DNA from 2 places in the Salinibacterium sp. TMP30 genome. Region 2 is predicted to be linked to the other one. Evidence: riboswitches for the same ligand, from Rfam matches in the RefSeq annotation. Region 2 holds a riboswitch; the other holds the start of a gene.
What was found. Region 2 has a riboswitch for glycine ahead of AADH44_RS08905 (L-serine ammonia-lyase). Riboswitches for the same ligand answer to the same signal wherever they lie in the genome.
Positions count from the first base shown of each region.

Region 1: it holds a riboswitch for glycine, as region 2 does, so the genes downstream of both, gcvT (glycine cleavage system aminomethyltransferase GcvT) here and AADH44_RS08905 (L-serine ammonia-lyase) in region 2, are expected to answer to the same signal.

Region 1 is NZ_CP151642.1:2,003,921-2,018,937, forward strand. It holds gene gcvP (aminomethyl-transferring glycine dehydrogenase) at 1-1,985, opposite strand, end outside; gene gcvH (glycine cleavage system protein GcvH) at 1,985-2,356, opposite strand; gene gcvT (glycine cleavage system aminomethyltransferase GcvT) at 2,359-3,516, opposite strand; glycine riboswitch at 3,655-3,777, opposite strand; gene AADH44_RS09700 (Lrp/AsnC family transcriptional regulator) at 3,831-4,262, opposite strand; gene AADH44_RS09705 (ornithine cyclodeaminase) at 4,394-5,425, shown strand; gene AADH44_RS09710 (arginine deiminase-related protein) at 5,433-6,425, shown strand; gene AADH44_RS09715 (VWA domain-containing protein) at 6,515-8,203, opposite strand; gene AADH44_RS09720 (PPOX class F420-dependent oxidoreductase) at 8,421-8,810, opposite strand; gene AADH44_RS09725 (hypothetical protein) at 8,892-9,821, shown strand; gene AADH44_RS09730 (zinc ribbon domain-containing protein YjdM) at 9,826-10,185, opposite strand; gene AADH44_RS09735 (Ppx/GppA phosphatase family protein) at 10,285-11,304, opposite strand; gene AADH44_RS09740 (hypothetical protein) at 11,349-11,750, opposite strand; gene AADH44_RS09745 (nucleotidyltransferase domain-containing protein) at 11,760-12,371, opposite strand; gene AADH44_RS09750 (nitroreductase family protein) at 12,622-13,206, shown strand; gene ychF (redox-regulated ATPase YchF) at 13,230-14,306, opposite strand; gene AADH44_RS09760 (CoA-acylating methylmalonate-semialdehyde dehydrogenase) at 14,369-15,017, opposite strand, start outside.
Region 2 is NZ_CP151642.1:1,828,738-1,843,754, forward strand. It holds gene aroA (3-phosphoshikimate 1-carboxyvinyltransferase) at 1-481, shown strand, start outside; gene rsgA (ribosome small subunit-dependent GTPase A) at 484-1,545, shown strand; gene AADH44_RS08885 (inositol monophosphatase family protein) at 1,548-2,339, shown strand; gene AADH44_RS08890 (septum formation family protein) at 2,434-2,934, shown strand; gene AADH44_RS08895 (bifunctional alpha/beta hydrolase/OsmC family protein) at 2,993-4,333, shown strand; gene AADH44_RS08900 (siderophore-interacting protein) at 4,416-5,243, shown strand; glycine riboswitch at 5,366-5,461, shown strand; gene AADH44_RS08905 (L-serine ammonia-lyase) at 5,666-7,063, shown strand; gene AADH44_RS08910 (pyrimidine reductase family protein) at 7,060-7,809, opposite strand; gene folP (dihydropteroate synthase) at 7,816-8,721, opposite strand; gene AADH44_RS08920 (hypothetical protein) at 8,823-9,038, opposite strand; gene AADH44_RS08925 (YigZ family protein) at 9,037-9,762, shown strand; rRNA gene rrf (5S ribosomal RNA) at 9,865-9,981, opposite strand; rRNA gene AADH44_RS08935 (23S ribosomal RNA) at 10,162-13,278, opposite strand; rRNA gene AADH44_RS08940 (16S ribosomal RNA) at 13,783-15,017, opposite strand, start outside.

The DNA of each region.
Region 1 (15,017 bases), 180 kb from region 2:
TCGTACACCCCGTGGGTCGAAGGGTAGGTGATCATGAGGGCGGCGATTTCACTCGCGTGCTCGGCAATCTTGGCGCGCAAGTCACCAAGGTCAACGTTGCCGAGTTCGTCGCAGGCCACGACCACAACCCGCATTCCGGCGAGGGTCGCGCTGGCAGCGTTAGTGCCGTGAGCGCTCGACGGGATGAGGCAGATCGTGCGCTCCACATCGCCGTTGGCGCGGTGGTAGCCGCGAATCGCGAGGAGTCCCGCAAGCTCGCCTTGGCTGCCGGCGTTGGGCTGCAGCGAGGCAGTGTCATAACCGGTGACCTCGGTAAGCCACGATTCAAGGTGCGAAATCATCACCAGGTAGCCAGAAACGTCTTCCGCCGGGGCGAAGGGGTGGATGCCCGCAAACTCTGGCCAGCTCACCGCTTCCATCTCGGTCGCAGCGTTGAGCTTCATCGTGCACGAGCCCAATGGGATCATGCCGCGGTCCAGCGCATAATCCTTATCGGCGAGGTACTTGAGGTAGCGCATCATGCTCGTCTCCGAGCGGTGCGTGTTGAACACCGGGTGAGTGAGGTACTCGCTCGTGCGTTCGAGGGCTTCAGGGACGCTGGTGTCTTCACCCACATAGCTGAAGAAGCCAGGAGCCAGTCCGAAAGCCGCCGCAAGGTCGTTCTCCTGCGCCGCAAAAATACCCTCGTAGGGCTGCGTCGAGACTTCATCGAAGCTCAGACGCACGGTGTCGGCATCCACCACATGAAGAAGGATGTTGAGCTCGAGGGCCTGCGCAGCGATCGCGTGAGCCTGCCCAGGCTTCGTCACCGAAAGGGTGTCAAAGAAAGTCTCGTTCTCGATCGTGTAGCCCGCGGCGCGCAAACGTTCTGCGAAATTGACGGTGTCGTGGTGGATGCGCTGAGCGATCCGCTTGAGTCCCTGCGGACCGTGGTAGACGGCATACATGGATGCCATAACCGCCAGCAAAACCTGGGCGGTACAGATATTGGAGGTCGCCTTTTCGCGGCGAATGTGCTGCTCACGAGCTTGCAAGGAGAGACGGTACGCGGGGTCACCCGCCGCATCCTGCGACACGCCAACGAGGCGGCCGGGCAGCTGGCGTTCGAGACCTTTACGCACCGACATGTAGCCGGCGTGCGGTCCGCCGAAGCCCATCGGAACGCCAAAACGTTGCGTGGTTCCCACAGCAACATCTGCGCCGAGTTCGCCGGGTGACTTCAGGATAGTGAGAGCGAGCAAGTCGGCCGCGACAACCGCGAGCCCCCCGTGAGCCTTGACCGCAGCGATGACGTCGCTGGAATCCCAGACTCGGCCCGACGCACCCGGGTACTGGATGAGTGCGCCAAAGCATTCGGGCAGCTCAGGGTTCGCACCCAGTGTTGCTAGGTCGAGTTCAACAAGCTCAATCCCGACCGCCTCCGCGCGATTCGCGAGCAGAGCCTTGGTTTGCGGAAGAGTGTCTGCATCCACGATGAACACATTCGACTCCACGCGGGCAGCACGACGAGCGAGCAACATTCCCTCGACAGCAGAAGTGCCCTCGTCGAGCATCGACGCGTTCGTGGTGGTCATCCCGGCAAGGTCAGCAACCATTGTCTGAAAGTTGATCAGCGCTTCAAGGCGACCCTGTGAGATTTCGGGTTGGTACGGCGTGTATGCCGTGTACCAGCTCGGGTTCTCGAGCACGTTGCGCTTGATGACGGCCGGCGTGATGGTGTCGTAGTAGCCGAGACCGATCATGCTGCGGCGAACCTTGTTCGCGCCAGCGAGGGCGCGGAGTTCGGCGAGCGCCTGCCGCTCCGAGGCGGGAGCCGGGATCGTGGAATTCACGACAGGAGTCTGGTGGATTGCGGGCGGAACTGCGGCATCCACGAGCGATTCGAGGCTGTCGTAGCCGACGGCGGCGAGCATCGCGCTCTGGGCCTCAGCGTCCGTGCCGATGTGGCGGTCGGCGAAGGTGCCGCTGACGAAAGGATTGGGCATTATTCGCCCGTCAATGCGGTGTATTCGTCGAGGCTCAGCATCGACGGCAGGTCGGCAAATTCGATCTTCACGAGCCAGCCTTCACCGAAGGGGTCACTGTTGACAAGCTCGGGGCTGTCAGCAACAGCGTCGTTCGCTTCGACGACGGTGCCAGCGACCGGAGCGAAGAGTTCGCCCACCGACTTGGTCGATTCGATCTCGCCGACAATCTTGCCGACAGCGACGATGTCTCCCACCTTGGGCAGGTCAACGAACACGATGTCGCCCAGCTTGCCCGCGGCGAAGTCGGTGATTCCGACGGTCGCAACGTTTCCGTCAACCAGCACCCACTCGTGCTCGGCGGTGTACTGCAATTCGCTCTTCTCAGCCATGATCAGGCCTCTCTCTTATAGAAGGGTAGGGATACAACGGATGCAGCAATACGGCTGCCCCGCACATCAATGTGAAGCTCGGTGCCAACCTCGCTCACGTCAGGGTCGACGTAGGCCATGGCGATCGGGTGCCCCAGAGTGGGCGAGAGTGCGCCGGAGGTGATGACTCCGACTTCGGCGTCACCGTGGTAAATCAGGTAGTCGGCGCGACCAGCACGGCGACCTTCTGCGGCGAGACCGACAAGAACGCGAGCTCCAGCATCCGGGCCCACTTCGATTGCCGCACGGCCAACAAAGTCACCCTCCTTGCTGAGGGCAACGACGCGACCAAGCCCGGCCTGCACCGGGAAGGTGCTGAGGTTCAATTCGTGACCGTACAGCGGCATGCCCGCTTCGAGGCGAAGAGTGTCGCGGCAGGCGAGACCGGCGGGCACGAGGCCGAGCGGTTCGCCGGCAACCGTGAGCGCTGCCCAGAGGTCGGCTGCGGCCCCCACGTGAATGTACAGTTCGAAACCGTCTTCGCCGGTGTACCCGGTGCGGCCGATGATGAGGTCGTGGCCGGCAAAGGTGGCAGCGGTTTCGCGATAGTACTTGAGTTCATCAAGCGGTGTCGCGAAGTCTGTGAGGCCTTCAGTTGCTTCAAGGATGGCCCGCGATACCGGTCCCTGCACGGCAATGAGGGCGTAGTCGTCGCTCTCGTCGGTGACCGTGACAGCGAAGTCTGCAGCGCGCTCGGCGAGAGCGGTGGCTGCGGCGAAACGGTTACCCGCGTTCGCCACCACCAAGAAATGTTCGTCAGCGAGGCGGTAGGTGACGAGGTCGTCGATGATTCCGCCGGCCTCATTGAGCAGGAGACTGTACTTCGCTTGCGCGAGAGCAATGCCCGAGAGCTTGCCCGCGAGTGCGTAGTCGAGAAAGGCGCCAGCCTCGGCACCCCGTACGTGGATCTCAGCCATATGCGAGATGTCAAAAATACCTGCGGCTGTGCGCACGGCATGATGCTCAGAGAGGTCGGAGCTGTACCGCACCGGCATCATCCAGCCAGCAAAGTCGGTGAATGACGCGCCAAGCTGTTCGTGGATGCTGTGCAGCGGTGAGTACCTCACCGCAGCAGGTGAAGAGTCGGCGGATGAAGCTGTAGTCGTTGATTCATCGGTCACGGAGTTCTCCTGGCGCGTGGCTAGTGGATAGAACTCCCCCTCTGTGATGAGCCTGAGAGCTTCACGCACCTTCAAGCTAGTGCGCTTTCACCGTCGGCGGAACCTCATGGTGATGCGAGATTCTCTTTCCAGAGTGGCCAGTGCGGTGCGGTACATGAACCTGAGAGATTGGCGGGGAGGCTTGCTCCTTCGGTGCCGTGCTCCGCGTTCGATCACCGGGTGGTGACAAACGCCGGGGCCCGGCTCTCCCGCATCGTTTTGCGGCCCGATGTTCAGTTGTTAGCTCAGCATACCAATCCCCAACGTGTGCAGGCTTACAGCAGGGCCGAGCTGAGCAGCAGACTCGTCTCGCTGTTGACGACACCGTCAACATTGCGCATGCGGGCGAGCACCCGGTCAAAGTTGCTGAGGCTGTCGGTGCGGATGTCTGCCACCAGATCCCAGGCGCCGTTGGTGGTGTGAAGTTCGTGGATCTCTGGCAGCCCTCGCAGCTTGCCGATCACGGCATCCGTAGACCGCCCCTCTACCTCGATAAAAGAGATTGCCCGGATGAAGGATGGATCACGATCTTCGCGAATACGCACCGAAAACCCCAGCACTGTTCCGCCGCTCACGAGGCGGTCAATGCGGCTGGTGACGGTGGCTCTGGTGACATCGAGGCGGCGCGCCAGACTCGCGATCGACTCACGCCCGTCGGCCCTGAGGGCTGCGAGAAGGCGACGGTCGAGATCATCCAATTGAGCCATGCACAAAGTGTATAGGAACGCTCTCAATTATGCTCAGTTGTTGTCAACTAATCGCGTCTAATGGTTGTTGTCGGTGCATAGTGCATATTCGTAACGTGGGGACTAGCCATACTGCAACGAAGGGAGTGACCGTGGTCAACTACGTAGACGTCAACAACATGAGGCGCTGGATTTCTGACACTGGAATCGAGCCAATCATTATGGGCATTGTGGGCTACCTTGAGCAGGATTATGCCAAGTGGCCGCAGTTCGACAAGTCCCCGCGCGTTGCTGCACATTCCCCCGAGGGTGTTATCGAACTCATGCCCACGAGCGACGGCGAAACGTATGCATTCAAGTACGTCAATGGCCACCCCTCGAACCCGGGCAACGGTTTTCAGACCGTTACCGCTCTCGGCATGCTCGCGCGCGTCGACAACGGTTACCCCACTTTCCTTTCTGAGATGACACTGCTCACCGCGTTGCGCACCGCCGCAACTTCGGTGCTCGCGGCCCGCGCTCTTGCTCGCCCCGATTCCCGTGTGCTCGCCCTCATCGGCACCGGCACCCAATCCGAGTTCCAGGCACTCGGGTTCCGCGCCGGCCTCGGTATCACTCAGCTTCGTGCTTGGGACACCGACCCCGCAGCGCTCGACAAGTTCATTCGTAACGTTGAGCCGCTCGGTTTTCAGGTCGTGCGCGCAACCTCCGCTGCGGATGCGGTTGCTGGCGCAGACATCGTCACCACCTGCACCGCAGACAAGACGGATGCAACAATCCTTACAGCAGACATGATCGAACCCGGAATGCACCTTAACGCGATCGGTGGCGACTGCCCAGGCAAGACTGAACTCGAGGCCGCGATCGTGAGGAACGCGACAGTGTTCGTAGAGTTCCCCGAGCAAACCCGCATCGAGGGAGAGATCCAGCAGCTCGAAGCTGACTCCCCCATCACCGAACTGTGGGAGGTGCTGGCAGGAATGGCTGCCGGTCGCACATCAGCGAGTGAAGTTACTCTTTTCGACTCGGTCGGATTCGCGATCGAAGACTTCTCGGCCCTGCGCTACGTGTTTGATTCTGTTCGGGGCACCGACTACGCAACGGACCTTGACCTCATTGCCGAACCATCCGACCCCAAGGACCTGTTCTCGCTCGTGTCGCGCGCACCCGTGCTAACCGCATAGGCGTTCGGTGAGCGTTCAGGCCCCTTCGGCCGCAGTACTAATCCGACCGCACCTGTTCACCCCGAACAGCCAGACGGCCGGCGACAACGCATTCCAGTCGACCGATCCCACGCGCACCCCGGATGAGATTGCTCGCGCCGCGTATGCCGAGTCCACGATGGTCGCAGAAACGTTGCGCGACGCTGGCGTGAACATCCATGTCTTTGAGGACACGGAGAGCACCCGACCTGACAGTGTGTTCCCCAATAACTGGTTCTCGACACACAGCGGCGGGCGCGTGGCCGTGTATCCGATGTACGCTCCGAATCGCCGCACCGAGCGACGCACCGATGTGGTTGAGATGCTCAAGCATGATTTTCGCGTGCAGGATGTGGTCGACTATTCGGGGCTGGAGCACGACGGTATCTACCTGGAGGGCACGGGGGCGATGGTCATCGACCACACGAACCGCGTCGCTTATGCTGCAGAATCGCACCGCGCAAACCCTCTCGCGCTGGAACGGTTCTGTGCCTCGTTCGGCTATGAGCCGATGATGTTCGAGGCGCGAGATAGCCACGGGGTGCCGATTTATCACACCAATGTGATGATGTGCATTGGGACAGATTTTGCGATGATCGGGCTCGACTTGATTGCCTCTGGTGATCGTCGTATGGAGATTGCGGAGCGCTTGACGGAACCTGGCCGCACTCTAATCGATTTGACTGCCGATCAGATTGGAAACTTTGCCGGCAACGCTTTGGAATTGCGCGGGTCGAACGGTCGAATCTTGGCGTTATCTAGTCGCGCGTTGAAGAGCCTCACGGCTGCTCAGCGTTCGGTAATTGAGCAGAGTTGCCAGGTTGTGCCGTTGGATATTCCGACGATTGAGTTGGCTGGTGGATCGGTGCGCTGCATGGTTGCGGGCATCCACCTTGATCGTCGTTCCCGCATGGCTGCCGACGTTGCTGCTGGTGTTCCCGCTGCCGGTACCACCGAAGCAGCACCGACAGCTGGCGCCTAGCTGTTCTGTGGCGCAGTCGGGTCCCTCCGACTGCGCCACAGATCCCAGTGCAGTGCGACGCTAGGGCGACGCGGCGTGCTGGGCTGTCGCTAACTGCAGTTCGGGCGGCAGTCGCGCTGGGACAACGCCTCGAGCATCACAGTGCTGAGCTCGGTGGGGTTGTTTGCTTGGTAGGCGGTTCCGCCAGTCGCTTGCGCGATTTTGCGCATCGCTTCGACGTCGGTATCCGGGCCGATTCCGACGAGCACTACGGGTACCGGCTCGTCGGTGTCTTTGTCGATCATGGAAGTGAGTTTGTCGAGCAGTTGCTGCAGCGAAATTCCGTTGTCGTCTTCGTTGCGGCCGTCAGTGATGAGCATCACCGAGTTAACCTTGTCTGGGTTGTAGGCTTCGCGCACGTGGGTGACTGCCGCGAGCACGGTGTCGTTGAGCCCGGTGTAGCCGTTGATGCGTGAAGGTAACGAGTCGATGATGGCCTGCAGATTGTTGACGTGTTCGGGGTCGTTCATGGAACGGATGCCCGCGACGTCTTCCCAGTCCTCGACGCCAACGCGCTCTTTGGAGAACAGCCACATGCCAAGTTCATCGTCTTCGGAGAGCGTGCTGAAGGCATCCTCTGCCGAGTTTTGGAACATCTCGATGCGGCGCTGACCATCCCAGGCTCGCTCGAGCATGGAGCCCGAAACATCGACGACGGTGAGGATGCGCGAGCGAAGGTTGAGTGCGTTCCAGTTGCGCAGGATCGACACCATCTCATCAGTGTCTCCCATCGATCTGGTTTGGGTTGGAGCGGCGATGACGCCGGAGGCAAGGATCTCTCCCCCGCCAGCGTTGTCGCGAAACCCTTCGGCGTTGAGCACTTGGTCGGAGCCACGAACTAGTTTTGCGAACCCCTCAAGCAACGAGGCACGATTAGTTTCTGCTTCGGCGAGGACGGCGCGTTCTTCGTCTGTCATCCGCGACTCTTCGAGTGCTGAGACTGATGAGTTGGCAACAAGGATGAAGGGATAGGTGAGCGCTGCTGTTCCCTCGGAGGGGTAGAGAGCTACGAGCGGTTCCTCAGGCTTCGACGCATTGTGCGCGACGATCTCTCGCTCGGTTGCAAGAGCGACCATGCGAGAGTCTGAGATGTGAAGCTCAGTGAAGGCTGCTTGTGTCGAGTCGGGGATGGATCGGCCGAGATTTATGAGTGCGCGGTCGAAATCGGCGGGGTCACCGGCGGTAGCCAGATCATCAAGCGTTGCGAGAGCGATCATACTGGCGGCGGAAACTTGTGGATCGGGCAGGAGCGTGCGGTAGCGCCCGGCGAGCATGGCACCCCATCCGACTTCAGTGGCCTCAAATTCGGCAACCTTGACGGCGGGTGTCGCGAACACGAGAGGGCTCGACGCGATCGAGTCCCATTCTTGCGTTGCGGGAACTTCGCGGCCGAGTGACACAGCAGTGCTTTCAACCCGGTTGAGCCATAGGGGTGAGTCAGGAATCCACGCATCGGCACCAGTAGAGGTGCCCGAAGCGAGCAGGGCTGCGGTATCAGCGGAACGCTGCGTAACGACCTTCGCCGACAAACACTTGCCGACATGCTCGGCGTTGTAGGCATTGGCGACGGTCTGCACTGTCGACGAGATAGTGGGATCGGCAACGACAACGAGTTCGGTTGCGTTCGGGCATCCGAAAGTCTGGGCGACAAAGTCGTCGAGCTTGTTTTGCGCGGCCAGCGCCACAAGCGCGCCCCCACCGGCGAGCGACAGGGTGAGCAGGGTGGCAAGGGCGGGCATGCTTATGCGGATAAGCCAGGATTTAAGCGTTCTGGAACGGTGGCGGGGTCGGGACACAGGGACTCCATCGATCACGGGTGCTACTCGGCTTCGGGGGAACCGAGGGTTCACCCCCTTTCAGGGGCAATGCACGATAGTGGCACGAAATCGCACCCCTAAAACGGTTGTCCACAGGTTATTTTCCGACTTTGCGATTGTGCCGGGCCGCCTGGGGTCGCTACGGGCGTAGCGAGACAGCGACGGATTGGCCCGCAGTTCCGCGTACTTTTTGTGCGAGTCGGATCGCAGCGTACTTGGCACCATACTTTTTTTGGAGTGCGGCATGCATCGCACCTAAAGTCTCGGCATCCTCGTGAACCGCTGCCGTCGCTGTCACCGTTAAGGCGCCATCAAGGACATTGCCGCGCATGTCACAGGGGGTCAGCTCTACGCGAATCGTGTGCCGGATGCGCTTCACCTTGCCCGAGGTCGGCGCAGTAGTGACGAGCAGTCGATCGCCCGCGGCGACAATCCACACCGGCGTCGCCACGGCATCCCCTGACTTGCGGAATGTGGTGAGCGAGACGTAGGTCGCCTCGGCGAGCGCAAAAAGGTCATGAGAAGTCATCGTTCCATTATGGCTGGCATACATCCCTGCGATTCCCCCAATAGCCTGTGCGCGCTGCGCCCCGAGGAGTACTGTGGCGCCATGGATGTCATGACATGGTTGTTAGACTCCGACCCGGCAATTCGTTGGCAAGTGCTTCGAGACCTGATGGATGCACCTGCCGAGGCCGTCAGCGCGGAACGCTCCCGGGTGGCAACCTCCGGGAGTGGTGCGCGGGTGCTTGACCTTCAGGGTGCCGATGGCCAATGGGAGGGCGGCGCCTACTTCCCTGAACACGACGATCAGCCTGGGCAACCATGGACGGCGACCGCATTCAGCCTGCAGTTTTTGCGCGAGCTGGGCATTGATCCTGTGGATTCACGTGTGCAGGGTGCTGTCGAACGCGTGCGGGAGAACAGCCACTGGGAGTACGACGGTTCACGCTTCTTCGACGGTGAAGTCGAGCCGTGCATCAACGGACTGACCGTCGGCATCGGTGCGTATTTTGGTATGCGCGTTGAGGGGATTGTCGAGCGGCTGCTTGGCGAACAAATGGCCGATGGCGGTTGGAATTGCGAAGCCGAGAACGGTTCTGTGCGCAGCTCGTTTCATACCACCCTCGCGGTGCTCGACGGGTTGCGCGAATATGAAGATGCCGTTGACGGCAATGATGCGGTAACGGTGGCGCGTCTGCGTGGTCACGAGTACCTCCTCGACCGTTACCTCATGCGTCGGCTGAGCACCGGCGGGCTCATCAACGAGCAGTGGCTGCAATTCTCGTTTCCTCCGCGCTGGCACTACGACGTGCTGAGCGCACTGGACTACTTTCGGGCATCCCGCACAAGCTATGACCCCCGAATGGATGAAGCGCTCGCCGTTGTTGAAAGCAAGCGCGGCACGGATGGGCGTTGGTTGCTCGAGAACACCCACCCCGGCAGCGTGCACCTCGAAATGGAAGATGGCGACGGCAAGCCGAGCCGCTGGAACACTTTGCGGGCGTTGAGAGTGCTGCGGTCGTTTGGGCGGTCCTGAGAGGTTAACTCTTCTTAACTACGCTCGACTTCAACTGCATCTGGCCGAAACCGTCCACCTTGCAGTCGATATCGTGGTCGCCAACTCCATCAACGAGACGGATGTTGCGCACTTTAGTTCCGACCTTGATCGACGTCGGGCTGCCCTTGACCTTGAGGTCCTTGATGATGCTCACCGTGTCACCATCGGCGAGCGGCGTGCCGAACGCATCCTTGATAACCGCAGCGCCCTGCTCAGCCTCGGCAGCGGCATCCGCCTCACTCGGCGACCACTCGTGCGCACACATTGGGCACACCAAGAGCGCGCCCATCTCGTAGGCGAGATCGCTTGAGCAGTTCGGGCAGAGCGGTAGAGCGTCAGGCATGAGTCACTTTCGGTTCAGCACGCAGTCTGCGGCGTCACCCAATCTACGCCCCATCGCGAGGGCTAGTTGCTGAGACGGTACTCTGCGGTGCCTCTGCCGCTACTCGTTCGGTGAGCCAGAACCCGCGACCACGTCATCCGGTGCAAGTGACAGCGCGACTCCATCGAGGATGTCGTGCTCACTGGTCGTTACCCACTCGAGCGGTCGCCCGGCGGCGGCCGTGGAACCCGCTACCCGCTGCAGAATGGTCGACCAGATGACAGCACCGGCGGTGATGACGTCGACCCGACCGGGATGCATATACGGCAGAGTCGCTCGTTCGGCGCGGGGCATGCGGCTGAGCGCATCACAGGAGCGAAGCACGTCAGCCAGTGGGAGGCGGCTGCCGCTGATGGCCTCTGGGTCGTAGGAATTGAGGCCGAGGGCGTGGGCAGTCACAGTGGTTACGGTGCCGGCCACTCCGATCACCTCGGTAGCGCGGGAGAGATCGACGGTGGCGGTAGCTACGTCGAGGGCTTCGGTGACGTCACGGCGGATGTCGTCGAGTTCGGTCTCGAGCGGCGGGTCACTGTGGATGTTGCGCTCGGCCAGGCGCACGCATCCGACATTCATCGAATAGGCAGAGTCTGGGGTGGTGTTGCCGCGCACTAGTTCGGTGGATCCACCACCGAGGTCAACGACGAGGTACTGAGCTGCGGGCTCGTCGGTGCCGGATGCTGCGGGCTCGTCGGTGCCGGATGCTGCGAGCGCAGTGAGTGCGCCGCGGAACGACAACGCTGCCTCCTCAGTGCCGGGGATTACTTCGGCCGGAACGCCCAGAATCTCGCGGACTGCGTCGGTGAACTCGCCACGGTTGGCAGCATCGCGTGTCGCAGAGGTTGCCACAAAGCGGATGCGCTCGACATCATGCTCGCGGCAGAGGTCGGCGAACTTCTGGATTGCGGCGAGGGTGCGTTCGAGCGCGGCCGCACTGAAGCGACCCGTTCGGTCGACGCCCTCACCGAGCCGAACCAGCTCGAGCGTTCGCACCACATCGCGCAGCCCGCCCTGCCCGTCAAGATCGGCAATGAGAAGGCGGATCGAGTTCGTTCCGCAATCGAAAGCGGCAACACGGGTCATGGGGGCTCCTCATTCGGGGCAATAGCTTCGAGGGTACGCGAGTACTACAGCGATGCCTTATCGACTAGGGCCCGCGCTGCCTTCTCGGCGCGCGCGAGTTGTGACTTGCTGATGGGGTCATGGCCATACCCGGCGCGAGTTTTCATTCCCAGCAAGACATTCAGTGATATTGATGCTTGGTTGTCTACGGCTGCGAGCAATGTAACCGCATCGTGGTGGCTGCTCCCTTTCGCATGTTTCCCGAGGGCGGCTGCGCAAATTGCGTCTGCTGCCGCGATTCCCGCGTGAACATAAAGAGTGACGACAGCGTCTCGCACGTCTTCTTCGTCTGATAGCTCACGGACATCCTCTGCGACGTTCAAGAACTGCTTCGCTTTAGCGCGTCGCCCCTGCTCAACGGCTTTGTCGGCCGCCACCGTTGTGACCTTGTCAGCCTTCGGATTCACGCGCGCTCCTTAACTGCTTCGAAGCCGCTTTCGCAACCACGAGTGGTCTCCAGCGATCTCGACCCCTTCGCTGAGCACGGAGTCGAAAATCGCGGCAGGCTGAACCTCTGAATCGCGGTACACCAAAGGACGCACATCATTGCCTGTCCACACGGTAACTTGGGCAGCAAATTGCTGCACGGACTCTTCCACAGCTTCATCGGCTGCCGAATCCGGCACTACGACCAAGACGTCGATGTCGCTGTCCGTGCGCATTTCGTTGCGGGCAGCCGAACCAAAAAGAGTGACCGTGAGAGGCTGAAACTGCCAACCAGAAATGGTGTGAACCATCCGGACGATCAGCTCACGCTTGGCATCAGCAATCTGCACAATGGCGCCAGCCAGAAGGTGCTCGCGATTGAAGGCGAAAGCATGGCCCCGCCCCGTGATGCGCTGCATGACAACGCCCTGTTCAACGAGTCGCGCCACCGACAGCCGCACTCCCTGATGGGAGCCGTCTTCGGGCAGCAGCTGATGGATCTCGCGAATTGTGAGGTGCTGCTCAGTGCGAACGAGCACCGAGAGCACCTGCGAGTCGATGCCCGTGGTGCTTATTGCTGAGAACGGGTTCTGCAGTCGCATGGCGCCTCCCTCGAGTGCTGCTGGATATCAACCAGCGTTACATAAAAATAGATGAATGTCTATAAATAAAGACGGACGTACTTAAAAATGGATACCACTTCGATATCAGCTGAGCCGTTCCTGCTCCCTTGAGCTTGAGGTCGTTGGCGCTGCAAATAGGTTCACAGAATCGGAATACCTACAGCGATGCCCCGGTTGCACCCAGCGACATTGCAGATCATCTCTGCTCAGCATCTGAAAGGCCCTCTTTATGACCATGCTTCGCGACCGGCTCGCTGCTACCGACTCCCCCATCCTTGATGTGCTTGCCGAGCGGTGGAGTCCCCGCCACTTTGACGCGACCGCGCCGCTCGATGAGGAGGCGCTCAGCAGCGCTCTAGAAGCAGCACGATGGGCGCCGTCCGCCTACAACGGGCAGCCGTGGCGATTGATCATTGCGCGCCGGGGCACTGCTCAGCATGCAGCCATTATCGAGACCCTCATCGGGTTCAACAAATCGTGGGCTGGATCCGCCGCAGCGCTAGTCGCCTTCGTCACAGAACGCACCAACGCTGATGGCAAGCCGCAACCTACTGCCTCGTATGACACCGGTCAGGCCGCCGCCTACTTCACGATCCAGGCGCAAAGCCACGGACTCTTCAGCCACCAGATGTCAGGGTTCGATGCCGACGCACTTGCGGCAGCGTTCGAAGTCGAGAGCCGGTTCACCCCAACGACCATCATGGCCATCGGCGCGATTGGCGATCCGTCCACGATCCCGGAACACCTTCACGAACGCGAAACCACACCCCGCGCACGACGTGCAGCTGCTGAATCGGTACTCGTCAACGCCTAACACTCGATGGCGCGTGGAGTCCGCTAGTTGTTAAAGCGGAACTCCACGACGTCGCCGTCGTTCATGACGTACTCCTTGCCCTCAACGCGCGCCTTACCCTTGGCGCGGGCCTCAGCGATGGAGCCGGTGGCGACGAGGTCATCGAAGCCGATGACCTCAGCTTTGATGAAGCCCTTTTCAAAGTCCGTGTGAATGACACCGGCAGCCTGGGGTGCCTTGGCGCCTTTCGGGATCGTCCAGGCGCGCGACTCTTTCGGGCCAGCAGTGAGATACGTCTGCAGGCCGAGAGTGTCGAAGCCGATGCGGGCGAGCTGGTCGAGACCGCTCTCTTCTTGGCCTGTGCTGGCGAGAAGTTCGGCGGCATCATCTTCGTCGAGGTCGATGAGTTCGGCCTCCAACTTGGCATCGAGAAAGATTGCCTTCGCGGGGGCAACAAGGGCTGCCAGTTCGGCGAGCTTATCGGCGCTGCCGAGCACCGCTTCATCCACATTGAAAACGTAAATGAATGGCTTGGACGTGAGCAAACCCAATTCGCGAATCGGCTCGAAATCAAGCTTCGTCGCGGACGACAACGGCTTGCCCTCGTTCAGCACCGTCTGAGCGGCGAGTGCAGCCTCGAGAACAGCAGGTTCGATGCGCTTAGTCTTGAGCTCCTTCTCGTAGCGAGTAATCGCCTTCTCGAGAGTTTGAAGATCAGCCAGAATCAGCTCAGTGTTGATGGTCTCCATGTCGGAGGCAGCATCCACCTTGCCGTCAACGTGAATAACGTCCGGGTCGCTGAAGCCACGCACGACCTGCGCGATAGCGTCAGCTTCGCGGATGTTCGCCAAGAACTTGTTGCCCAGACCTTCACCCTCGCTGGCGCCCTGCACAATGCCAGCGATATCAACGAAGGAGACTGGAGCAGGCAGAATGCGCTCGCTCTTGAAGATTTCGGCCAGCACCTTGAGGCGCGGGTCGGGCAGGTTGACGATGCCCACGTTAGGTTCGATGGTTGCGAACGGATAGTTCGCGGCGAGCACCGAATTCTTGGTCAGGGCGTTAAAGAGGGTGGACTTGCCGACATTCGGGAGTCCAACGATTGCAATAGTGAGAGCCACAGAAGTCAATCCTACCGGCGATAGCGCCCCCGAGGAACGGGGCCGCTATCGCCGAGCAGAAGCTAGCCGTTGGTTTGCGGGAAGCCCAGGTTGATTCCGCCGTGGCTGGGGTCGAGCCAACGACTCGTCACAGCCTTCTGGCGGGTGAAGAAACGGATCGCGTCGGGACCATACGCCTTAGCGTCCCCAAACATCGAATCCTTCCACCCACCAAAGGAGAAATACGAAACAGGCACGGGAATCGGCACGTTGATGCCTACCATGCCGACCTGCACTTCGCGCTGGAAACGGCGAGCCGCTCCCCCATCGCTCGTGAAGATCGCGGTGCCATTGCCATACTGCGAGGAGTTAATCAGTTCAAGACCCTCGTCGTAGCTGGCGACCCGGATAACCGAGAGCACAGGCCCGAAGATCTCGTGCTTATACACATCAGAATCAGTTGAGACACCGTCGATTAGCGTCGGGCCCAACCAGAAACCATTCGCGTCGCCATCAATCTCGATGCCGCGTCCATCAACAACAACCGTTGCGCCGTCAGTCGTGGCCAACTCGATGTAGCTCGCAACCTTGTCGCGGTGCTGCTGCGTGATGAGCGGACCCATGTCGCAAGAGCGGGTTCCATCCCCGACCGTGAGGCCAGACATCCGCTCCCCGATCTTTGCAATGAGTTCGTCAGCAACGGGTTCGACCGCAACGATGACCGAAATCGCC
Region 2 (15,017 bases):
TGCAACGGCCACGCGAGCCGATGGTGCGCTCACGATTGATGGCGGCGCGGGCGTGATCGGCGGCGACAGCTATCCCGGAATCGAACTCGATCTGAGCACCGGCGGCGAACTCGCACCAGCGATCGTTGCTTTGGCAGCACTGGCATCGTCCCCGAGCACTATCACCGGCATCGGTCATCTCCGCGGACACGAAACCGACCGTCTTGCCGCGCTCAGCGCAGAAATCAATGCACTCGGTGGAGCCGTGACTGAACTCGACGACGGCCTGCACATTGAGCCCCGGACACTCCACGGCGGGGTGTGGCACAGCTACGAGGATCACCGGATGTCTACCGCCGGTGCAATCATTGGCCTCGCCGTTGACGGCATAGAGATCGAAGGCATCGATGCGACAGCCAAGACTCTCCCCCAGTTCCCAGCGCTGTGGGCGACGCTCGTTGGTGATGCCCCGCTGACCACCACCACTCTCGGGCTGCTGTAACAATGAGTTGGCTTAGTCCAGACGACGAAGACGACGACCGCAAATATAGCGAGTACGACGAGAGTTCGGTGCGCATGCGTCCGAATCCCAAAGCCAACAAGCCACGCAGCAAAATTCGCCCCGAGCACGCAGACGCCATCGAGGGTCGAGTCTTCAGCGTCGACCGCGGCCGATACGGGGTGTGGGTCGATGAAGGAACTGCAGACGAGCGACAGATTATCGCCGCACGTGCACGCGAACTCGGGCGCAACCAGCAGGGCAAAGTGTCGGTCGTCACCGGAGACTGGGTCGACCTCGTCGGTGACACAAGCGGAACTGAAGGAACTCTCGCGCGCATCGTTCGCATCCGCGAGCGCGCAACGCTCCTCCGCCGTAGTGCCGACGACACGGATGCCGTGGAACGCATCATCGTCGCCAACGCCGACCAGATGCTGATTGTTGTTGCCGCTGCCGACCCTGAGCCACGACCGCGACTTGTCGACCGCTATTTGGTTGCGGCGTACGATGCCGGAATTGATCCCATCCTGTGCATCACTAAAACCGACCTGGCCGATCCCGGCCCGTTCCTCGAAAACTTTACCGGGCTCGAATTTCGGGTCATTGCGAGCCGGTCAGATGAGGTGCCGCTCGATGAGCTTCGCGCAGTTTTGGAAGGGCACACCACGGTAGCGGTTGGCCATTCGGGTGTCGGAAAGTCGACACTTGTCAATGCCCTAGTTCCGGATGCGAATCGCGCAGTGGGCCACGTTAACGCGGTTACCGGTCGCGGACGCCACACATCATCGTCGACGATCTCGTACAGGGTCGGTTCTGGCTGGGTTGTGGATACTCCCGGAGTTCGATCATTTGGTCTTGGCCACATCGATCCCAGCAAAATCTTGTCGTCGTTCACTGATTTGGCAGTGCTTGCCGAGGAGTGTCCGCGCGGCTGCACCCACCTTCCGGATGCTCCCGACTGCGCGATCTCCGAAGCAGTAGCGGCTGGGGCGCTCGGGGATGTTGGTCGGCTGCGATTGGATTCGTTTCAGCGGCTCATCACCACGCTGGGTTCCACTAGCGTGTAGGTGTGACCGAATACTCTCTGGCTGACGACCTTTCTCTTGCTCTCGCGCTGGCGGGAGATGCAGACCTCATCTCGCTTGATCGTTTCACCGCGCTCGATCTTGAAGTGACAACCAAGCCAGACCGCACCCCCGTGACGGATGCGGACAAGGCTGTCGAGCGAAGCATCCGTGCCGGCATTGCTGGTGCGCGTCCGGGCGACTCGATTTTCGGCGAAGAGTATGGCGAGGCTGGCGACTCGAATCGCCAGTGGATTATCGACCCTATCGACGGCACCTCCAACTTTCTCCGCGGTGTACCTATCTGGGGCACACTCATTTCGCTCGTGATTGATGGCGTTCCCCAGGTGGGAGTCGTGAGCTCGCCTGCGCTCGGCAAGCGCTGGTGGGCGGCAACCGGTCACGGTGCGTTCGCTCAGGCACACGGCGGTGAACCCGAACAGCTTTCGGTGAGCAAGGTTGCTTCCCTTGATGCCGCATCCATCAGCTACAACAGCTTGTCTGGCTGGGACGGCGCTGGTCGACTTGATGCGGTCGTTGCGCTCACTCGTGCAACGTGGCGGTCACGGGCGATTGGCGACATGTGGGCCTACATGTTGCTTGCCGAAGGCTCTCTGGATGTCGTGGGCGAGTTTGATCTGCAGCCCTACGATATCGCCGCATTAATTCCGATCGTCCTCGAAGCTGGCGGAAAGTTCACGTCAGTTAGTGGTGAGCCCGGCCCGTGGCACGGTAGTGCTCTCGCGACTAACGGCACCCTTCACGACGAGGTTCTGAGTTTCTTGCGCTCGCATTAGCGTTGTCCCGCCGCTGCCGCCGGTAATTTTCTCAAATTCACTAAGCTTGCACCGTACGAAGCGTGACACCTCGACACGAAAGTGACCTTCTTCCATGACGACAGAGAAAATCTGGCGCCGGACGCTTGCGGTCTCAACGGTGGCCGTGGCAACGGTAGCCCTCAGTGGCTGCAGCATCCTCAATCAAGTGACAAACGGCATTTCGGATGCAGTAGACCCTGGGCCTGGCACCACTCAAGATGTTTTCAGTCTCACCGTTGGCGATTGTGAAGCTGCCAGCCCCGCCGAAGGTGAAGTTTCTGAGACCACGGTAATCGACTGCGCCGAGCCTCATCAGGGCGAGATCTACGCTGCGTCCTATTTGCCCGAAGGAGACTTCCCCGGGGGTGCCGCAATCGAAGCTCAGGCTGACAACGATTGCTACACCGAGTTCGAGTCGTTCGTTGGCGCTTATGTCTCAGACTCAATGTACGACTTCTCCTGGTACTACCCCACTGAGCAAAGTTGGGCAGATGGCGATCGCGAGATCCTCTGCATCGCCTATAGCCCTGACGGAGAGGACATTATTGGATCGCTCGCGGGAGTGGCCAAATAGAACATTTTTGCCGCACGAGAAACACTGGGCGTGCTTCGGATACAGGGTGGTAGCCACGATGAAGATCGAATTTGCGGGTTCAGAAAATCACACGCTTGCGGCGCAGCTTGAGCTGCCCGAGGGTACGCCTGCCGCGTTCGCGCTATTTGCCCACTGCTTCACGTGCTCAAAGGATTCCTTCGCCGCATCCCGCATCTCCAAAGCACTGGTTGATTATGGGATAGCGGTATTGCGATTCGACTTCACCGGTCTTGGGGGATCAGATGGTGATTTCGCCAACACAAACTTCAGCTCGAACATTGACGATGTCGTTGCCGCGACAGAGTTCTTGCGCGACAACTATCGTTCCCCCACCTTGCTTATCGGGCATTCGCTCGGCGGTGCCGCTGTCGTTGCTGCCGCCCACCGTGTTCCCTCCGCACAAGCAGTCGTCACGATCGGCAGCCCCAGCGACCCAGCACACGTCGCGAACCTCTTTGCGGGTGCCAGCGACGAGATCGCGAACACGGGTGAAGCGACGGTGCAGCTGGGTGGGCAAGAGTTCCGGATTCGTCAGCAGCTGCTCAAAGACATCGCTGCTCAACCACAAGCCGCTCGGCTGAGAGATTTGGATGCCGCACTTCTCGTCGTCCACTCCCCTGTCGATCAGACGGTCGGCATCGACAACGCCCGCGAGATCTTCGACGCCGCCAGGCATCCCAAATCCTTTGTTGCGCTAGACGGAGCAGACCACCTCTTGAGTAATCGTGATGATGCTGCCTTCGCCGCGAGCATCATTGCTGCTTGGGCTGCGCGGTATGCGTTCGACGGCACCCCCGTCGAGAAACAAGTCGAGACACCAGTCGAGACACCAGACGAGACACCAGACGAGGTGCCGGCTAAAAACTCAGCCCAGACACTAGCAACGGCAACAACAGCGACGACAAGGACGAGGGCGACGACGGGCGCTTCACTTACGAGCGACGGCACGCTGGTCGTCGTAACGGAGAGCGGCCCCGCCCGATACGAGCAACGGGTGTTCGCTTCGGGGCATGAGTTCATCTCCGATGAACCGGCTCCGCACAGCGATAACCATGGCCCCGCACCCTACGATTTCGTTCTCGCGGGGCTCGGCAGCTGCACCTCGATCACAATCAGGATGTATGCCGACCGCAAGAAAATTCCCCTAAAGGGCGTAAGTGTGCGGCTGACTCGCGAACGAATCGACGCCGCCGAGTGCAGCCACTGCACCTCCACCGAGGGCATGGTTGAGCACATTTCTCGGGAGCTCACTTTCGACGGAGATCTCAGTGATCAACAGCGTGAAGCGCTTCTCGTGATCGCCGATAAATGCCCTGTGCATCGAACCTTGGAGGGCGAGATTTCGATCTCGACAAGCATCACGGGCGTCAGCGTGTAGCCGTGGCGACATCCGCCCGTTAGAGTTATTAGGCAAGCCTAACTTTTCGAGTGAAATGAGCTGGCGCCACCGCCAAATGCCTATGACTATTGAACGCGACACCATCAAACACCCTCTCGTCGTCCGACATGTCAGTGTGAGCGCGGTGAGTCACCCCACACCGAATATCGCGCGGATCACTCTGAGCGGTGATGAGCTCGAGGGGTTTGTCAGCAGTGGGCCCGCCGACCACGTCAAGGCCTTTTTTCCCGATCCTGCTACCGGCGAAATCGCTGCTCCTGTCATGACCGAATCCGGCATCAGCAAGCCCAAGGGTCGTGTCGTCATTTCTCGTGACTACACCCCCCTCGGTTTCCGCAGTGCCGATGGCCACCACGAACTCGACATTGATTTTGTTGTTCACGGTGATGACGGCCCCGCATCCGCCTGGGCTGGCAGAGCAGCTGTCGGCGATTCGCTGGTTATTGCTGGCCCACGCGGTTCACGCCTGCTGCCTTCCGGCGCAACCCACGTGATTCTGGTCGCCGATGAAACCGCACTTCCCGCCAGCTCACGGTGGATCGATATGCTCCCCACCTCAGTGCACGTCACCGCACTGTTCGATGTGTCCGACGAGAGTGTTGAAAGCTACTTCAGCGACGAGCACAAGGCACGCATGTCGGCGGAGTGGTTCTACCGCCGCGACGGACTCGGTCAGCTGGATGCTGCACTGCGGGCACTCGGCGAGATCGGCGAATCGACCTTTGTCTTCCTCGCCGGGGAGGCTACAACCCTAGTTCCCCTGCGTCGCTACCTTCGCCGTGAGCTGGGTCTGCCTAAGCAGCAGGTGACGGCCGACGGGTACTGGCGTCGCGGCGTCACGAATGCCGACCACCACGAGCCGCTCGATCCCACAGATCCTGAGGATTAGCAGCGCGAACGCTCGCGCTTACCCTGCCTGCACATCCGCTCAACTCCCCCTCAGCATCCGCCCACTAGTCCGCCGTGGTTCGCGACCGAAAGTGTATGCTGAGGGCACAAGTGAACAGCCGTCATACCGCTGCGGGAGAGCCCTTCCGATCGTTGGTTGGCGCCGTAGGAGCAAACCCTCTCCGGGAATCTCTCAGGCACCAGTACCGCAGTGGCTAGGCAACTCTGAAAAGTAGTCGGCCCTGTCCGACTCGCCGACGGGGCAACGCAACGCCACAAGCGTGCGGAAACTCTCAGGCCCAATACAGAGCGGAGAGGACTCAACGACGCCCGCACGACGATGTGTGGTGAAGAAATGGAGTCACCGTGCCAGTACGCAACCTGACGCCCAGAACTGAAGTACCGACGCCCTCCCTAGAAGAGGTGCCGCTCAGCAGCTTCGACCTGTTCACCGTCGGCATCGGCCCCTCCAGCTCTCACACGGTCGGCCCGATGCGCGCGGCTGCATCATTCGCTGCAGATCTTGCCGAACACCGGATGCTCGATTCTGTCGCCTCGCTCAGCGTGCGACTCTATGGCTCTCTTGCCGCTACGGGCGCAGGTCACGGCACCATGAGTGCTGTGCTCATCGGGTTGGAGGGAAAGCTTCCCGACCAGGTTCTTCCCGCGGAGATGGAAACGATCCTTGAGCGCATCGAGAGCTCAGGGATGCTTCAGCTTGCTGGTAGCCGGCAAGTTCCGTTCACCGAGGGCGCGATTGCGCTGCATCCGCTCACGGTGCTTGACGGGCATCCGAATGGCATGCGTTTCGCGGCATACGATGCCGACGGTGGCGCTGTGCTCGAGGCAACGTACTTCTCGATCGGTGGCGGATTCATCTACCGGGAGGGTGACAACCGTGACGGCAGCTCGTCCACCGACGCCGCCACAGCCGCCGATCCCCTACCGTTCCGCACTGCCGCACAGTTGCTTGCTCACTGCCGAGCCGAGGGCCTCAGCTTCAGCGGCGTGATGCTGCGCAACGAACTCGCGCGTCGCACGAAGGATGAAGTGACCGCTGGTCTCCTGCATATCCGCGATGTCATGGACGAATGCAAGAACAGCAGTCTCGAGCGCACTGGCAATCTTCCCGGGACCCTCAATGTGCGTCGGCGCGCACCCGACTGGCACGCACGCTTGCGCCGCGAAGATCCCGACCGTGATCCAGCCTTCTGGCAGGAGTGGGTGAATCTGGTTGCTCTCGCAGTCAACGAGGAGAATGCGTCGGGTGGCCGCGTCGTCACAGCGCCGACCAACGGCGCTGCTGGCATCATCCCCGCCGTCCTTTTCTACGCAACGCACTATGCGCCCGGGATGAAGGATGCCGATCAGGCAACGAGGGATGACGCCACAGTGCGTTTCTTGCTCGCCAGTGCCGCTGTCGGAGTGCTCTATAAGCGCATGGCGTCGATCTCTGGAGCCGAGGTCGGATGCCAGGGTGAGGTCGGTTCAGCATCGTCAATGGCTGCGGCCGGGCTAGCCGAAATCTTAGGCGGAACACCCGAGCAGGTAGAGAACGCAGCAGAAATCGCGATGGAGCACAATCTCGGCCTCACGTGCGATCCGATCGGGGGTCTCGTGCAGATTCCGTGCATCGAACGGAACGCGATCGCTGCGGCCAAAGCAATCAATGCGGCGAAAATGGCGCTGTGGGGTGATGGAACTCACCGGGTTTCCCTTGATGAAGTCATCATCACGATGGCCGAAACCGGTAAAGACATGAGCTCACGCTACAAAGAAACGTCAATGGGCGGGCTCGCCGTCAACGTCGTGGAGTGCTAACGAGCTGCTCGGACATACCGCAACAGGAGCGTTCCATCAGCACCGCTGAGAGCCTGCGCAAGTGCCATGTCTTGCGGCGTCGCTTCGGCAGCATCCACGATCCGTCGCGCTGAACCACCTTCTAACCGAGGGCTAAGGGTCAAACAGAGCTCGTCGACGACTCCCTCAGCGATCATCGTTGCGAACAGGGTCGGCCCACCTTCGCTGTGAAGCTGCGGATACCCTCGCTCGGCCAGCGCGTGTTTCAACTCGACGGTGTCGACGGAGGTATCGCCGGCAATTATTATCTCGGCCACCTTCTCCACCCGCGCGCGAGCCTGCTCCGAGGCACTTTCAGTAGTGATGATGAAGGGCCGCGTCGCGTAACTGGCGAGGTCGTTCGGTTCCAGTCGCAGTGACGCACTCACGACAGCGAATGGTGGCTGCGCAGACAGACCATTGGCTGTTCGCCACGCCACAGCCTCGTCGTCGAGAGCGAGATTTCGGTAACCCTCTTGGCGCACCGTGCCAGCACCAACAACAATCACATCCGCGAGCCTGCGCAACAGCGCGAAAACACGGCCATCGGCGTCTGTGCCGAGTCCTCCCGATGTTCCCTCGTGAGTTGCTGCACCATCAATGCTGGAAATGAAGTTGGCGCGCAACCAGGGCACCGAACGATCCGCCACAGAGTAGCTGGCTAGCAGCTGTTCGTCTGTGAGAGAAGCGCCCGCCATCAGCGTGTGGATCTCGGATGCGTTTACCATGGGGAACTACCTTTCGTTGGCATCTGACATGTTGTGCTTCAGAATTGCGGGCTCACGCAACCTCAAGATGGCCTCAACCATGCGCACTGCCGCCACGCTCTCTGCCACTTCATGTACTCGGACCACCCGGGCGCCATTCAGCACACAGGCCACAGCAGCCGCGAGCGAGCCTTCCAGCCGCTGGGACTTGGGTTTGTCGAGCACCTCTCCGATGAAGTCCTTATTCGAGAGCGCAACTAGCGTAGGCAGCCCCAAAGCGGCGATGACATCGAGCCGCCGTGTGAGCTCAAGACTGTGCAGGGTGTTCTTATTGAGATCGTGCCCGGGATCGACAAACAATCGATCGTCGGGGATCCCTGCAGCACGCGCTACCTCCACTTTTGCCGCAAGAAAATCCCGCACTTCGGCGGCGACATCGTTATATTGAGGGCGAGCGAACTGGGTGCGCGGTTGGGCTCGCGAGTGAACAAGCACAAGGGAGGCTTCGCTCTCCGCAACGAGCGCAGCGAGGTCGGGGTCACTCAGCCCTGTTGTGTCATTGATGACGGTCGCGCCCGCCTCGATGCTTCGACGAGCTACTTCCGCATGAAATGTATCTACCGAAATCACCACGTCGGACTTTTCGCGTAGAGCACGCACCACCGGGACCACGCGCGCAGCTTCGTCGTCTACGCTCAAGGGTTCTCCTGGGGCGAAGGGCACTCCTCCGATGTCGACCCAATCCGCACCCTGCGCGACAGCACGTAGTGCCGCGGCCACGGCATCCTCCAACGCGAAATTTGCGCCACTGTCATAAAAGGAGTCTGGCGTGCGATTAACGATGGCCATGACGGCAACCTGACGATCAAAGTCGAAGGTGCGATCACCAATCGTTCGGTGCGGATTTCGGAGCGGAGGGAGCGCAAAACTCATGCTTCCTATCATGGGCGACGTTGCTGAAAAACGCATAGCAATGCTGCGCAGACATCTGCTCGTCTGTGAAGTGGACGTACGTCTCGTTCGCCCAGAGGTCTCTAGCTGAGAAGTAGCAGCGTGCCAGCAATTGCGGATGCCGCCGCGAGCAGCAGCGCGATCGCCAGCAGAATCGCGTGCACGCGGTAGAACGCGGTCGGTTTACCCGCGGTGTCACGGGCTCGTGGGTCTGCGCTTACGCGCTTGAAGAATCGTGGCCATGCCACAACGTTGAAGAGCGCACTGAGAAAGAGGACGATTGCGGCAAACAGCTCCATGATGTTCTCAGCCTACGCCGCCCGCGCGATCATCTCGCTGCGAGACAATGAGCGGGTGCTCGAATTTACACTAGGCGGAGGTGTGGGTGCTTGGGCTGAGGCCGAAATTGACATCAGACGCTCGCGCTTTATCGGTCGACTCGTGCGGGTCGAGTCGGAGCATGATGCCCGCGACGTAATCGAGTCCGCACGCCAGCGACACGGCGATGCTCGACACCACTGTTCTGCTTTTGTACTCGGTTCCGGCACCCAGCCGGATCAGGTTCGACGTTCCCATGATGATGGCGAACCGTCGGGCACTGCGGGCCGCCCTATCCTCGATGTGCTGAACGGTCGACATCTCATTGATTGTGTTGCCGTTGTGACGCGCTACTTTGGTGGCACACTTCTGGGCGCGGGCGGACTCGTTCGCGCCTACTCGGATGCCACAACCGCCGCTGTCGAGCAAGCCACCGTCGCGCCGGGCCTAGTTCTGCGTCAGCGCCGGCAGCTCTTTCGTCTGCCACTACCCCACGCTGATGCGGGTCGCATAGAAGCGGAGCTCAGGCAGCGTGGCGTCGTAGTTCGCGGCACTGAGTACGACGACGTAGCGGTGATGACGCTTACTACTGCGCTGAACGGAGAGCGGGCGCTGGCTGCGCTGGTTGCGGGCGTTACTGCCGGTGCGCGGATGCTCGAGCCCGCCGGGATCGAGTGGGTGGATGCACCGCCTCCTACCCCCTAGTTTCTCTGGCGCACCGGGGCGGACGAACGGTTCCCGTTGGTTAACGCAAAATAACCACACTCAGTACTCTTCAGCACTGGGTGTGGCTATTTCACAATTGAAGTCCGGCGGTGTCCTACTCTCCCACAAGGTCCCCCTTGCAGTACCATCGGCGCAGAGAGTCTTAGCTTCCGGGTTCGGAATGTAACCGGGCGTTTCCCTCTCGCTATGGCCGCCGAAACACTATTGATTTATGTATCAGTCTGGGCCAGAAACATACCCGGACACTCATCGTGAGGATGGGTGCCTGGCTGTGTTAGCTGGGCGCAGTTCCCGACCGTAAATCGGGAACCACAAAGTGGACGCGAGAATTCTTCTCATTCACCAGTCGAAGTCCTAAGACTTCCAGTGAGGTGGGGTGTTATCAATTTATCGACTTATTAGTACTGGTCAGCTTCACAGGTCGTTAGTCCCTGCTTCCACATCCAGCCTATCAACGCAGTAGTCTAGCTGCGAGTCTCTCGGCCTAAGCCATGGAAATCTCATCTTGAAGCTGGCTTCCCGCTTAGATGCTTTCAGCGGTTATCCATTCCGAACGTAGCTAATCAGCGGTGCTCCTGGCGGAACAACTGACACACCAGAGGTTCGTCCATCCCGGTCCTCTCGTACTAGGGATAGATCTTCTCAAATTTCCTGCGCGCGCAGAGGATAGGGACCGAACTGTCTCACGACGTTCTAAACCCAGCTCGCGTACCGCTTTAATGGGCGAACAGCCCAACCCTTGGGACCTACTCCAGCCCCAGGATGCGACGAGCCGACATCGAGGTGCCAAACCATGCCGTCGATATGGACTCTTGGGCAAGATCAGCCTGTTATCCCCGAGGTACCTTTTATCCGTTGAGCGACAGCGCTTCCACAAGCCACTGCCGGATCACTAGTCCCGACTTTCGTCCCTGCTCGACTTGTCAGTCTCACAGTCAAGCTCCCTTGTGCACTTACACTCGACACCTGATTACCAACCAGGTTGAGGGAACCTTTGGGCGCCTCCGTTACTTTTTGGGAGGCAACCGCCCCAGTTAAACTACCCACCATGCACTGTCCCTGAACCGGATCACGGTTCGAAGTTAGATATCCAATTTGACCAGAGTGGTATTTCAACAATGACTCCACCTGAACTAGCGTCCAAGCTTCACAGTCTCCCACCTATCCTACACAGGCCAAACCGAACACCAATACAAAGCTATAGTAAAGGTCACGGGGTCTTTCCGTCCTTCTGCGCGTAACGAGCATCTTTACTCGTAGTGCAATTTCGCCGAGTTCGCGGTTGAGACAGCTGGGAAGTCGTTACGCCATTCGTGCAGGTCGGAACTTACCCGACAAGGAATTTCGCTACCTTAGGATGGTTATAGTTACCACCGCCGTTTACTGGGGCTTAAATTCACAGCTTCGCCTTACAGCTAACCGTTCCTCTTAACCTTCCAGCACCGGGCAGGCGTCAGTCCGTATACATCGTCTTGCGACTTAGCACGGACCTGTGTTTTTAGTAAACAGTCGCTTCCCACTGGTCTCTGCGGCCCTGCAGCGCTCCCGGAGCAAGTCCGTTCACGCCTTAGGCCCCCCTTCTCCCGAAGTTACGGGGGCATTTTGCCGAGTTCCTTAACCACGATTCTCTCGATCTCCTTGGTATTCTCTACCTGATCACCTGAGTCGGTTTGGGGTACGGGTAACTTGAACCTCGCGTCGATGCTTTTCTTGGCAGCATAGGATCACTGATTTCGTCTTGACGACTACCCATCGGGTCTCAGGCTTAATGAACGACGGATTTGCCTATCGTTCGCCCTACATCCTTAGACCGGGACAACCATCGCCCGGCTCAGCTACCTTCCTGCGTCACACCTGTTAATACGCTAACCGCACCAGAATAGGGTCGTACGCTAGGCCCCACGCCTCACCCCGAAGGGATCGGTCTAGGGGATTCAGATACTTAGCATTACTGGATTAGTTTGGGCGGTTCTTCGTCAGTACGGGAATATCAACCCGTTGTCCATCGACTACGCCTGTCGGCCTCGCCTTAGGTCCCGACTTACCCAGGGCGGATTAGCCTGGCCCTGGAACCCTTGATCATTCGGAGGACGGGTTTCTCGCCCGTCTTTCGCTACTCATGCCTGCATTCTCACTCGTGTGGCGTCCACGGCTGGTTTACACCGCCGCTTCACTCGCCACACGACGCTCTCCTACCACTCCGTACGGCTGAACCACGAAGGCTTACCTAAAATACGAAATCTACAACTTCGGTGGTGTGCTTGAGCCCCGTTACATTGTCGGCGCGGAATCACTTGACCAGTGAGCTATTACGCACTCTTTCAAGGGTGGCTGCTTCTAAGCCAACCTCCTGGTTGTCTGTGCAACTCCACATCCTTTCCCACTTAGCACACGCTTGGGGACCTTAGTTGGTAGTCTGGGCTGTTACCCTCTCGACGATGAAGCTTATCCCCCACCGTCTCACTGCTGCGCTCTCACTTACCGGCATTCGGAGTTTGGCTAACGTCAGTAACCTTTTAGGGCCCATCAGCTATCCAGTAGCTCTACCTCCGGCAAGAAACACGCAACGCTGCACCTAAATGCATTTCGGAGAGAACCAGCTATCACGAAGTTTGATTGGCCTTTCACCCCTATCCACAGCTCATCCCCTCCATTTTCAACTGAAGTGGGTTCGGTCCTCCACGCGCTCTTACACGCGCTTCAACCTGGCCATGGATAGATCACTTCGCTTCGGGTCTAGAACCAGCGACTAAAACGCCCTATTAAGACTCGCTTTCGCTACGGCTGCCCCACACGGGTTAACCTCGCCACTGATCACTAACTCGCAGGCTCATTCTTCAAAAGGCACGCTGTCACCCCTACTAAGGAGGCTCCAACGGTTTGTAAGCAAACGGTTTCAGGTACTATTTCACTCCCCTCCCGGGGTACTTTTCACCTTTCCCTCACGGTACTTGTCCGCTATCGGTCATCTGGAAGTATTTAGGCTTATCAGGTGGTCCTGACAGATTCACACGGGATTTCTCGGGCCCCGTGCTACTTGGGATACTCTTCGAACCATTGACACATTTCGACTACGGGGCTGGCACCCGCTATGGCGTGGCTTTCAATCCACTTCGTCTATATATCGTTGTAATTCTTGCTGTACGGCAGTAACAGCCAAAAAGTCCCACTACCCCGACCATGCAACGCCTGCCGGCTATCACACATGATCGGTTTGGCCTCTTCCGGTTTCGCTCGCCACTACTAACGGAATCACGGTTGTTTTCTCTTCCTGTGGGTACTGAGATGTTTCACTTCCCCACGTTCCCTCTACCCGCCCTATATATTCAGGCGGGAGTCACTGAGTCGTCTTACAACGCCCAGCGGGGTTTCCCCATTCGGAAATCCTCGGATCACAGCTCTATTATCAGCTCCCCGAGGCTTATCGCAGATTTATACGTCCTTCTTCGGCTCCAGATGCCAAGGCATCCACCGTTTGCTCTTAGAAAATTGATTATCACATGAGTATAAGAATCGATCGCAACACCAAAGTGTTGAGATTGACCAATGAACTCCCACAACCGAAGTTGCGAAAAGTTATTGTTATTTATGTGATCCGACCTTTCGGTCGAATCTAAGATGCTCGCGTCCACTGTGTAGTTCTCAAAATACGGGCGGTATCCTCCACCACCCCCGACACGTCGGAGATGACACCAGGATCCATCAGACCCAGACACCCTTTCGAGTGTCTCAAGTCCTAAGGTACGAAACCGAATCTTTCAATCCGGGCCCGGTCCCTCAGGACCCAACAACGTGCACAGACCAGCACCACCATCTCCCCTCGTTCCTACCAACAACGTTGGTGTACTGAAGAGAAAACAGATCCTCTGATCACAATGTCAATGTTCCACCCATGAGCGCCGTCCATCCCGAACAGGATGGTACGACTTGGCAAGTAACTCCATGGACTCGCGAACTGTAAACAGGAACGCTCCCCCACGGCTTGCACATGCTCCTTAGAAAGGAGGTGATCCAGCCGCACCTTCCGGTACGGCTACCTTGTTACGACTTAGTCCTAATCACCAATCCCACCTTCGACAGCTCCTCCCCTTGCGGGTTAGGCCACTGGCTTCGGGTGTTACCGACTTTCATGACTTGACGGGCGGTGTGTACAAGGCCCGGGAACGTATTCACCGCAGCGTTGCTGATCTGCGATTACTAGCGACTCCGACTTCATGAGGTCGAGTTGCAGACCTCAATCCGAACTGAGACCGACTTTTTGGGATTCGCTCCACCTTGCGGTATTGCAGCCCTTTGTATCGGCCATTGTAGCATGCGTGAAGCCCAAGACATAAGGGGCATGATGATTTGACGTCATCCCCACCTTCCTCCGAGTTGACCCCGGCAGTCTCCTTTGAGTTCCCACCATTACGTGCTGGCAACAAAGAACGAGGGTTGCGCTCGTTGCGGGACTTAACCCAACATCTCACGACACGAGCTGACGACAACCATGCACCACCTGTTTACGAGTGTCCAAAGAGTGAACTATTTCTAGCCCGTTCTCGTATATGTCAAGTCTTGGTAAGGTTCTTCGCGTTGCATCGAATTAATCCGCATGCTCCGCCGCTTGTGCGGGCCCCCGTCAATTCCTTTGAGTTTTAGCCTTGCGGCCGTACTCCCCAGGCGGGGAACTTAATGCGTTAGCTGCGACACAGAAACCGTGGAATGGTCCCTACATCTAGTTCCCAACGTTTACGGCATGGACTACCAGGGTATCTAATCCTGTTCGCTCCCCATGCTTTCGCTCCTCAGCGTCAGTTACGGCCCAGAGATCTGCCTTCGCCATCGGTGTTCCTCCTGATATCTGCGCATTCCACCGCTACACCAGGAATTCCAATCTCCCCTACCGCACTCTAGTCTGCCCGTACCCACTGCAGGCTGGAGGTTGAGCCTCCAGTTTTCACAGCAGACGCGACAAACCGCCTACGAGCTCTTTACGCCCAATAATTCCGGATAACGCTTGCACCCTACGTATTACCGCGGCTGCTGGCACGTAGTTAGCCGGTGCTTTTTCTGCAGGTACCGTCACTTTCGCTTCTTCCCTACTAAAAGAGGTTTACAACCCGAAGGCCGTCGTCCCTCACGCGGCGTTGCTGCATCAGGCTTTCGCCCATTGTGCAATATTCCCCACTGCTGCCTCCCGTAGGAGTCTGGACCGTGTCTCAGTTCCAGTGTGGCCGGTCACCCTCTCAGGC